DNA from 3 places in the Alcanivorax borkumensis SK2 genome. Region 1 is predicted to be linked to each of the others. Evidence: predicted binding sites of a transcription regulator. Region 1 holds the regulator's gene; each other region holds the start of a gene.

Region 1 (3,274 bases):
GGCCGATGGCGTCGGCCAGAGAGCGTTGATCGGTGCCCAGTGGGTGGCGGCGACGGGTAGCGCTGAAGCGAGTAAGAAGAGTGTGATCATCCGCATCTAAGTAGATGATTTCGCTGCGAACCTGCTGTTCATTAAGTGCGTGAAGAATGTTGTCGAAGGCCAGTAACTGGGCGGGGAGGTTGCGAGCATCAATACCAACGGCGACCCGCTCAATTGGGGGGTCGCCTTCACTGAGTTGTTTTGCCAGGGTGGGTAGCATGCCGACTGGCAAGTTGTCGACGCAGTAAAAGCCTTGATCTTCCAGTGCCTGCAGCGCGGTGGTTTTCCCTGAACCGGAGCGCCCACTGATAATGGTGAGTTTCATGGTTGCACCGCTCGCGGGTGGCTCGCAGTATATTGGAACGCAAGACCGATAGGTGAGGACGTGTTTTGGATGCGCGGCATAATGCGCGAGAGCCTGCTGTGTTGCTTCATGATGCCAATCGTAACTCTGCCTCAGATTCTATCGCCGCCTGGTAGAGCTGCTGGTTGTCAATGCTGCGTCGCAGTTCTGTACGGTAAGTCTCGTCGTTGAACAGGGAGGCCAGATGGCTGAGGGTTTTGAGATGTTGTTCCGGGTTGTCCTGGGGGACGAGTAATACAAACACCAAATCCACAGGCTGACCGTCAACGGCGTCGAAATCAATGGGGGTTTCTAGTTTTAACAACAGGCCTACAGCCTGTTGGCAATGTCCTAGTCGACAATGAGGAATGGCAATGCCTTCGCCAATGCCCGTGGAGCCCAGTTTTTCCCGGGCGACCAGAGCGTCGAAGACTTCCTGCTCATTAAGGCTGCCACAGCTGGCAGCTGCCAGCTGTGCAACCTGGTCAAGCAGTTGTTTCTTGCTGCTGGCCTGCACGCCGTGATGGGTGCGGGCCAGAGTCAGTAGTTCGCGAACTCGCATAATTGTCGCTTTGGGTTAGTGACCGTGCTTGTGGCTGACGGCTTTTTCTTTGTGTTTAAGAATCTGACGATCCAATTTGTCCGTCAGTTTATCGATCGCAGCATACATGTCATCTGCCTCAGCGGTGGCAAAGACATCGGCCCCGGAAATATGAATTGTGGACTCGGCTTTGTGGCTTTTGGGTTCCGGGGAAAGAATCACCTGGATGCTGGTAATTTGGTCGAAATGGCGCTCAAGGCGGGAAAATTTATCTCCCACATAAGTGCGCAAGGCATCGGTAATTTCCAGGTGATGACCGCTGATATTAATTTGCATGGCTGGCTCCTTTACCTGTTTGAGAAACCCGGGATAAAGACCTTGTTTATTCAGCCTTTCAGGCTGGCCTCGCAAGGTTTTCCCCGCGTTCCTGGGTCCGTTCTGGCGCTCTACACTAAACGTTTACGGGCGCTAGAAGACGGTATTCTCATCGCTTCTCTGTATTTGGCGACGGTCCGGCGCGCTACATTGATTCCCTGCTCATTGAGCAAGCTCGCCAGCTTGTTATCACTGAGTGGCTTGCGGGGATTCTCTGCAGCGACCAGTTTCTTAATAATGGCACGAATAGCAGTGGAGGAACACTCACCGCCGCCGTCGGTTCCCACATGACTGGAAAAGAAATATTTCAGCTCAAAGACGCCGCGTGGTGTCATCATGTATTTCTGATTGGTGACCCGGCTGATGGTTGACTCATGCATTTCAACAGCATCGGCAATATCCGCCAAAACCAGGGGTTTCATGGCTTCATCGCCATAATCGAAGAACCCTTGTTGCACGTCCACGATGCGGGTGGCCACCTTGAGCAAAGTGTCGTGGCGGCTTTGCAGGCTCTTGATGAACCATTTCGCTTCTTGAACGCAATTGCGCAAATATTGCCCGTCTTCACCGCTGGTGGTACGGGCAATGCTCGCGTATTGCTGTTGCAGGTTGACCCGCGGAAGGACGTCGTCGTTTAGGCTCACCTGCCAGCGACCTTGATGTTGGCGGACGATCACGTCAGGAACGGCGTAGTCCACTTGAGGTTCGCCAATTTGCTCACCGGGGGCTGGGTCCAGGGTGCGCAGTAGGGATAAAGCCTCTAGAAGGACCTCTTCAGAGAGTTGAAGGGTGCGGCGCAGTGCGGTGTAATCGTGCTTTTCTAGTAGGTTCAGATGTTCCAGTAGGGCAGAGGCTTCGTCGCGCAATGGGGTGTCCGCTGGCAGTTGGCGCAGCTGGACGCCGAGGCAGTCAGCTAGGTTGACGCTGGCGACGCCCACCGGGTCGAACTGTTGCAACCGGTGCTGCACGGCAAGCACTTCATCGTGCTCCAGTTCGTCTCCTTCGGTGAGTAGGTCTGGCTGGGCATTCACCATGTCGACGATATCGCTTAGGGGGGCAGTGATGTAACCACGGTCGTCCAGGGACTCGATAATCGTTATGGCGATTATCCGGTCTACATCGCTCATGGGGGTGAGGTTTAGCTGCCAGAGCAAGTGGTCCTGTAAGTTGCCGGAAACGGCGTGTCGTTGCTGCCATTCGTCGGCATCGTCGGGGAGTGCGGCGCTGTTGCTGGTGCTCTGGCCGGAATAGACGTCATCCCATTCGGTTTCCACCTCGGGCTCGTCTTGTATCAGTTCTTCTAGGGCGTTATCACGGTCGGTGTCGAGCTCTTCATCCTGACGTTCTTCGTCATGCTCGGGGAGGGCATCGTCACCGAAATCGTCTGCCAATTCCAGCAGGGGGTTGCTCTCTACTGCTTGCTGGATTTCCTGGCGCAGGTCTAAAGTGGATAGCTGCAAGAGGCGAATGGCCTGCTGCAGCTGCGGTGTCATGGTGAGCTGCTGGCCAATTTGTAATTGTAGTGTGGGCTTCATACTGCTCAGTATTCTGCTAGTCCCCAAAAAACCCAGGATAGCAGTCTATCTACACGCTAAGCAATATTTGTGCCAGGTGAAACTGTGTGCTAGGGATGACCGCAAGTCACAATAGAAGAGAGGATTTGCGGCGGACCTTATAGTCTGAAATCGGCGCCCAGATAGACGTCTCGCACTTGTTGGTTGGCAAGGATAATATCCGCGTCACCGGAGGCGATGATGTGGCCAGCGCTGACGATATAAGCGGTGTCACAGATATCCAGGGTCTCGCGTACATTGTGGTCGGTGATTAAGACGCCGATGCCGCGTTCTTTGAGGTGGCGAATGATGCCTTTGATGTCGTTAACCGAGATGGGGTCAACGCCAGCAAAAGGTTCGTCCAGCAGAATGAAGTCAGGGTCTGTGGCCAAGCCTCGGGCGATTTCCGCGCGGCGGCGCTCG
Region 2 (3,274 bases), 1.5 Mb from region 1:
ACGATCACTTACCAACGGACATAAGGTTCCGCTAGCAGGCGCCACCACAGATTCTCACCTCCCTGCGCCAGGGCTGATTCGACACAAAACCTAACCGTAACCGCAATTATCATGGTGGCAGCCTCTATATGAGCCTGTTATTGTGATTGATCCACCCATCAGCCCCGATGAGCCCCGTGAAAGTTCGTAACAGTAAAGAACAACAGCGGCATCGCTTGGAACGCGATATGGAACGCTTTCTTTCTGAAGGCGGGGCCATTAATGAGGTACCGAACGGTGTGAGTGGCGCTGATGCTGTATCCGGCAAAGGGCACCAAACCGTGCTGTTTAATGGCCCCCGCCAGAATCAGCGCACAGATCTGAGTCAAGTGGCTGCCAACATAGACTCTCGCAAACATAAACCTCATCGCCAACAGCTCAATGCCCAGCCACGACGTAAACTCATTTACGACGACTTCGGCGAACCACTTCGTTGGGTCTGGCAAAATAAATAATTTCGCTGAAACTTAGCAAGGACAGGTCTATGAAACGGCTCATCTTACTCGCATCCCTTATCTTTGCCGGCCAAACCGGCTACACCGACATCATTGAAACCGAAGTTACCCTGCCTGACGGCCTAGGTAAGGGCGTCATGTACCTCAATGATCGCCAGAAAGACCCGGGCCCCGGAGTCATTGTAGTGCACGAATGGTGGGGCTTGGATGACTATGCCCGTAACCGCGCGCACATGTTGGCGGAAGCGGGTTACACCGCTTTTGCGGTAGATATGTACGGCACCGGCAAAGTTGCCAGCCATCCGAAAGATGCGAAAAGTTTTATGGAAACCGCATTATCAAACCCGGAAACCATGAATGCCCGCTTTCAGGCTGCTCGCACCCTGATGCTCAAACAGCAGCAAGTTGAGCCAGGGCGCCTGTTTGCCATCGGCTACTGTTTTGGTGGCGCAGTGGTGCTGGAACAGGCCCGCCGGGGTACTGATTTGGCCGGCGTAGCCAGCTTCCATGGCAGCCTGGGCACCGAGAACCCGGCAAAATCCGGCGAGCTGAAAGCACGGGTTCTAGTCGCTACAGGGCAGGCTGACCCCATGGTGCCCGCAAAACAAGTAAGTGGTTTTGTCAGCGAGATGACCGCTGCCGGAGCCGATTTCCAATTACTGAGTTTCCCGGAGGCCAAGCACGGCTTCACTAACCCCGGGGCCGATGCTGCCGGTGAGCGATTCGAAATGCCCCTGGCCTACAGCGCTCATGCGGATCAGGTGAGCTGGGAGGCACTGATCGACTTCCTGGAACAGCCGGAGTAACCCGCACCACCCGAGCGCAAAGACGCGCGCCATGCACCATGCCGGCACACTTCATCGCGCCGGCATGGTATCCCCAATTCTGCTCCCCTCCCCCTAATTTCCAATGCCAAGCCGTGCCTTGTGCGGCAGACACGGCCTTTTCGTCTTTCCTGATTCAGGTTGGCACTTCCTTTGCTTTATTACGGGTAGAGGAATCGAATGGCTTTGTTGCCATCAAGCACTCAACACAATCTGCACCAATAGAAAGCTAGGGTTCCGATCGGCTACGCCAGCAGCCGATGCCTGGTCCGAGAGCCTTCGACCTTCTTGGCGCCGATAGATTGGCAGCAGCATCTACCGGCAGGGGGTTACACGGCGGGACAAAAGCCCGGGAGGACACGATGACAGCAGTGTCATTGGATTCCTCTTCGTCCGTAGCCAAGGAGGTCCGACATGACCCGTTCCCTATGCAAAATAGCTGCAGCTGCAGCACTCGTTCTGTTTACCACGCTCACACCTGTTACTGCACTGGCCAAAGATTCTTTTAGCGTCTGCTGGTCTATCTACGTGGGCTGGATGCCATGGGACTATGGCGCCCAGCAAAAGATCGTCGACAAGTGGGCAGCCAAATACGACATCACCATCGATGTGGTTCAGATCAACGACTATGTGGAATCCATCAACCAGTACACTGCCGGTGCCTACGACGGCTGCGCCATGACCAACATGGATGCCCTGACCATTCCCGCCGCCGGGGGTGTGGACTCTACTGCCCTGATTGTGGGGGATTTTTCCAACGGTAACGATGGCGTGGTGCTCAAGGGCACTGACACGCTAGCCAACATCAAGGGCCAGGATGTAAATCTGGTAGAACTGTCCGTTTCTCACTACTTGTTGGCCCGCGCACTCGACACTGTCAACTTAAGCGAAAAGGACCTGACCGTGGTGAACACCTCCGACGCCGACATGGTGGCCGCCTTCACTACCAAGGGGGTCACTGCTGTGGCCACCTGGAATCCCCTACTCAGCGAAATCACCGCCATGCCGGACAGCCACAAGGTCTTCGACTCTTCAAAGATCCCGGGCGAAATCATCGACCTGATGGTGGTCAACACCGAGACCCTCAAAGCCAACCCGAACTTCGGTAAGGCACTCACCGGTGCGTGGTATGAAATCATGGCCACCATGTCCGCCGATGACGATGCCGGCAAGGCTGCCCGCACCTTCATGGCCAAAGCGTCCGGCACCGATCTAGCCGGATACGACGCTCAGCTGGCGTCAACCCGCATGTTCTACAAGGCCAGCGAAGCGGTGACGTTCGTCAACAGCCCCGAGCTGAAAGACACCATGCAGAAAGTGGCGGAGTTTTCATTCGATCACGGCCTGCTCGGGGAAGGCGCTCCGGACGCCGGCTTCGTCGGTATCGAAACCCCGGTTGGCGTATTCGGTAGCGAAAGCAATGTGCAGCTGCGCTTTATCGCCGATTACATGGCCATGGCCGCCGACGGGAAGCTGTAACACCTGAAGGCTCAGGTCGAGGCCGGACAGAGTTAGCTTTTTTCGGCGTCGACCATTGCACTAGCTCCGACACTTACCAGTGGGAACCCCCATGAAGAAACTGATCAACAGACAGCCCAGCAGGGCAGCAAGCTGGGCATTGGGGCTACTTCCCTTTGCACTGCTGATTGTCGTTTACATGTTGGCATCAGATGCACGTCTTGCCGACAATCCAAACGACAAACTCCTGCCTGCACTGGACAGTTTTGTTCAGGCCATTAATCGCATGGCATTCGAGCCCAGCAAACGCAGCGGTGAGTACCTGCTTCTCGCCGATACCCTGGCCAGCCTGCAACGTTTGGCTATCGGTGTAGCCATCAGCGCCCTGGTCGCCATTATCGTGGGCATTGGCAACGGCAGCATCCCCCTGATCCGCTCCACATTTTCACCGCTGGTCACAGGGTTGTCGCTGGTTCCCCCCATGGCCATGCTGCCGGT
Region 3 (3,274 bases), 1.1 Mb from region 1:
AATTCCGAATTCCATAACGAGCAAATTCATGTGCCGCTGGTGCTGGCGTTTCCGGGCAATGTGCCGGGGGTGGTGACGCGGCCCACCAGCCACCTGGATGTGGTGCCTACCTTGTTGCCCATGCTGGGGGTGCAGAACCCCGCCAGCGATTATAGCGTGGGGCACTCTCTGCTGGGGCCGCAAGGTGATGCCTACCGGCTGGTGGCCAGTTGGGATGCGCTGGCGTATGTGGGGCCGGACTACAAAGTAGCCATGCCTTTGGGGGCGGGCGGGTTGTTAGAAATGCGCATAAGCGATGCGCACGATGGTCCGGTGAGCGAGCCCGACACTGTGTTGGCGCAGCTCAGCGAGGCGTTGGCTGATGTGTTGCGGGACCTCTCTGCTTTTTTTCGTAAGTAGCGGGTTGAGGCGGGGCGATTGGGAGGATGCGCCTTAGGCCGACCATTGCTATACTGCGCCGCCCAAATTTTGAGCTGTCCCCACAGCAACGCAGGTTTTTCGATGACAGAGGCAAGCCAACCAATCAAGCGTCGCGCCATTGCACTGGTGTCCGGTGGACTGGACTCCATGCTGGCAGTGAAAGTCATGCAGGACCAGGGCATCGAGGTAGAGGGCGTGAATTTCTACACTGGTTTCTGTGTGGAGGGGCATACCCATGCTATTCGCAAGAAAGACAAGGATAAGGAAAAGCGTAATAACGCCTTGTGGGTTGCGGAGCAGCTGGGCATTAAAATGCATATCATTGATATCTCCGAGGAGTACAAGGATGTGGTGCTCAACCCCAAGCATGGTTACGGCGCAAACCTGAATCCCTGTCTCGACTGTAAGATTTTCATGGTTAATCAGGCCACTCTGATGATTAACAAGGCCCGGGAGTTGGCCGGTGATCGGGGCTTTGATTTTATCGTTACTGGTGAAGTGATTGGTCAGCGCCCGAAGAGTCAGCGCAAGGAAACGATGCCGATCATTAGCCAGGAGTCCGGTGCTGACGACCGTCTTTTACGCCCTCTGTGCGCAAAAAACTTGCCCCCTACGCTGCCTGAGCGCGAAGGTTGGGTAAACCGGGAGCAGTTGCACGATTTTTCCGGCCGTAACCGGAAACCGCAAATGGCGCTGGCCGCCAAGTTTGGGTTGGACGATTTTGCTCAGCCTGCCGGTGGCTGTTGCTTCCTCACCGATGAGTCTTATTCCAACAAGCTGGCGGACCTGTGGAAGGCTCGCAATGAGCGTCGATACGAACTGGATGACATCATGCTGCTGAAGGTTGGGCGTCATCTGCGTCCGCAGCCGCATTACAAACTGATTATCAGCCGTGAAGAAGGTGAAAACCGTTTTCTGGAAGGTTATCGTTACCAGTTCACCAGTATTACCACGGTGAGTTGCCCGGGCCCGCTGGCGCTGGTGGACGGTGAGTTTGGTAGCGAGGCAGAGCTGGAGCAGGCGGCGGCCATTGTGGCACGTTACTCCAAGGGGCGTGTTGAAGACGCGGTGACTCTGGAAGTGCGCAGCCCGGACGGTGTTGCACGCGAGATTACCGTGGCGCCGGCGCAAGCGGAAGCGGTGCTGCCAAGCTGGAATGTGGGCTGAACGACGATGACCGATACCCTTCACGAATTGGATGTGCGCAGGCTGCTGTGCCCCATGCCGGTGATAAAAACTCAAAATAAAGTAAGAACTCTGGCGACAGGTGATACCCTGAAAGTCGTTTGCACCGACCCTGGAGCATTAAGCGATATCCCCGCCTGGTGTCGGATTAATGGCCATGAGGTGCTGGAAATGGCGGAGCAAGGCAACGAAGTTTTTGTGGTGTTGCGCGTCGGGCAAGATAATGGTGCACTATTTTAGTGCCCTATATGCGTTTGGTGCACTGCATCTGTGCACCAAAATGAGTCGCCTGTTCTTGTTTCTTCGAATCAAGTAGAGAATGCGCTAAAAAAGGGCTGGCACGGTATTTGCCTCCCTATTGGCAAAGCTGGCCCAGTGGCCGAGAATACCGGTTCTTTGTGTTGCGCTTCCTCAGAGCGGCACGACGAGTCAGAGACAAACCCGCTGTTCCTTAGGAGGACGCACGATAATGTCTGTTAAGACCCTCAAACTGATCAAAGAAAACGATGTGAAATGGGTGGACCTGCGCTTCACCGATAGCTCTGGTAAGGAGCAGCACGTTACCCTTCCGGTTGGCGAAATCGACGAAGATTTCTTCCAGGACGGCAAAATGTTTGATGGCTCCTCCATCGCTGGTTGGAAGGGCATCAACGAATCGGACATGGTGATGATGCCGGACGACGAGTCCGCCGTGCTGGACCCGTTCACTGACGTTGCTACCCTGAACTTGCGCTGCGACATTCTTGAGCCGACCACCATGCAAGGTTACGAGCGCGACCCGCGTTCCGTTGCCCGTCGTGCTGAGGAATACCTGAAATCTACTGGTATCGCGGATACCGCTCTGTTCGGCCCTGAGCCGGAGTTTTTCGTATTTGACTCCGTGCAGTGGAAGTCCGACATGCAGGGTTCCATGTATAACATCCACTCTGAAGAAGCTGCGTGGGTTTCCCATGAAGACTTTGAGGGCGGCAACATTGGTCACCGTCCTGGTGTGAAAGGCGGTTACTTTCCGGTTCCTCCGGTAGACAGCCTGCACGATCTGCGTGGCGCCATGTGTTCTGCCATGGAGTCCATGGGGCTGAAAATTGAAGTGCATCACCACGAAGTGGGCACGGCTGGTCAGTGTGAGATCGGTGTTGGCGCCAACACCCTGACCGCCAAAGCGGACGAAGTACAGATTCTTAAGTACTGCGTACACAATGTGGCTCACGCTTACGGCAAGACAGCTACTTTCATGCCTAAGCCGCTGATCGGTGATAACGGCTCTGGTATGCACGTGCACGTATCCCTGGGTAAAGACGGCAAAAACCTGTTCGCCGGTGACGGCTATGCTGGTCTGTCTGATGAAGCGTTGTATTTCATTGGCGGTATCATTAAGCATGCCCGTGCGCTGAACGCATTCACCAATGCGTCCACTAACGCTTACAAGCGTCTGGTGCCCGGTTTTGAAGCGCCGGTAATGTTGGCCTACTCTGCCCGTAACCGTTCTGCATCTATCCGCATCCCGTTTGTGAACAGTGCTAAGGCCCGTCGTGTGGAAGCGCGCTTCCCTGACCCGTCTGCCAACCCGTACCTGTGCTTTGCTTCCCTGCTGATGGCTGGCTTGGACGGCATCAAGAACAAGATGCACCCTGGCGATGCCATGGACAAAGATTTGTATGATTTGCCG

Evidence for each region. Region 1 encodes sigma-54, which starts transcription at its own class of promoters, with help from an activator protein. Its sites were predicted from a motif close to TGGCACNNNNNTTGCTNT; they were not measured.
Region 2: a site for sigma-54 is predicted at 1,461-1,478, ahead of ABO_RS09720 (putative urea ABC transporter substrate-binding protein). Genes of this name have one in related genera too.
Region 3: a site for sigma-54 is predicted at 1,942-1,959, ahead of glnA (glutamate--ammonia ligase). Genes of this name have one in related genera too.

The regions. Positions count from the first base shown of each region.
Region 1 is NC_008260.1:609,487-612,760, forward strand. Features, by position in the region: gene rapZ (RNase adapter RapZ) at 1-364, opposite strand, end outside; gene ptsN (PTS IIA-like nitrogen regulatory protein PtsN) at 471-944, opposite strand; gene hpf (ribosome hibernation-promoting factor, HPF/YfiA family) at 960-1,259, opposite strand; gene ABO_RS02865 (RNA polymerase factor sigma-54) at 1,370-2,833, opposite strand; gene lptB (LPS export ABC transporter ATP-binding protein) at 2,971-3,274, opposite strand, start outside.
Region 2 is NC_008260.1:2,159,403-2,162,676, forward strand. Features, by position in the region: gene ABO_RS09710 (hypothetical protein) at 168-494, shown strand; gene ABO_RS09715 (dienelactone hydrolase family protein) at 524-1,300, shown strand; guanidine-I (ykkC/yxkD leader) riboswitch at 1,537-1,676, shown strand; gene ABO_RS09720 (putative urea ABC transporter substrate-binding protein) at 1,733-2,797, shown strand; gene ABO_RS09725 (ABC transporter permease) at 2,889-3,274, shown strand, end outside.
Region 3 is NC_008260.1:2,581,784-2,585,057, reverse strand. Features, by position in the region: gene ABO_RS11625 (sulfatase-like hydrolase/transferase) at 1-399, shown strand, start outside; gene ABO_RS11620 (tRNA (5-methylaminomethyl-2-thiouridylate)-methyltransferase) at 502-1,587, shown strand; gene ABO_RS11615 (sulfurtransferase TusA family protein) at 1,594-1,845, shown strand; gene glnA (glutamate--ammonia ligase) at 2,075-3,274, shown strand, end outside.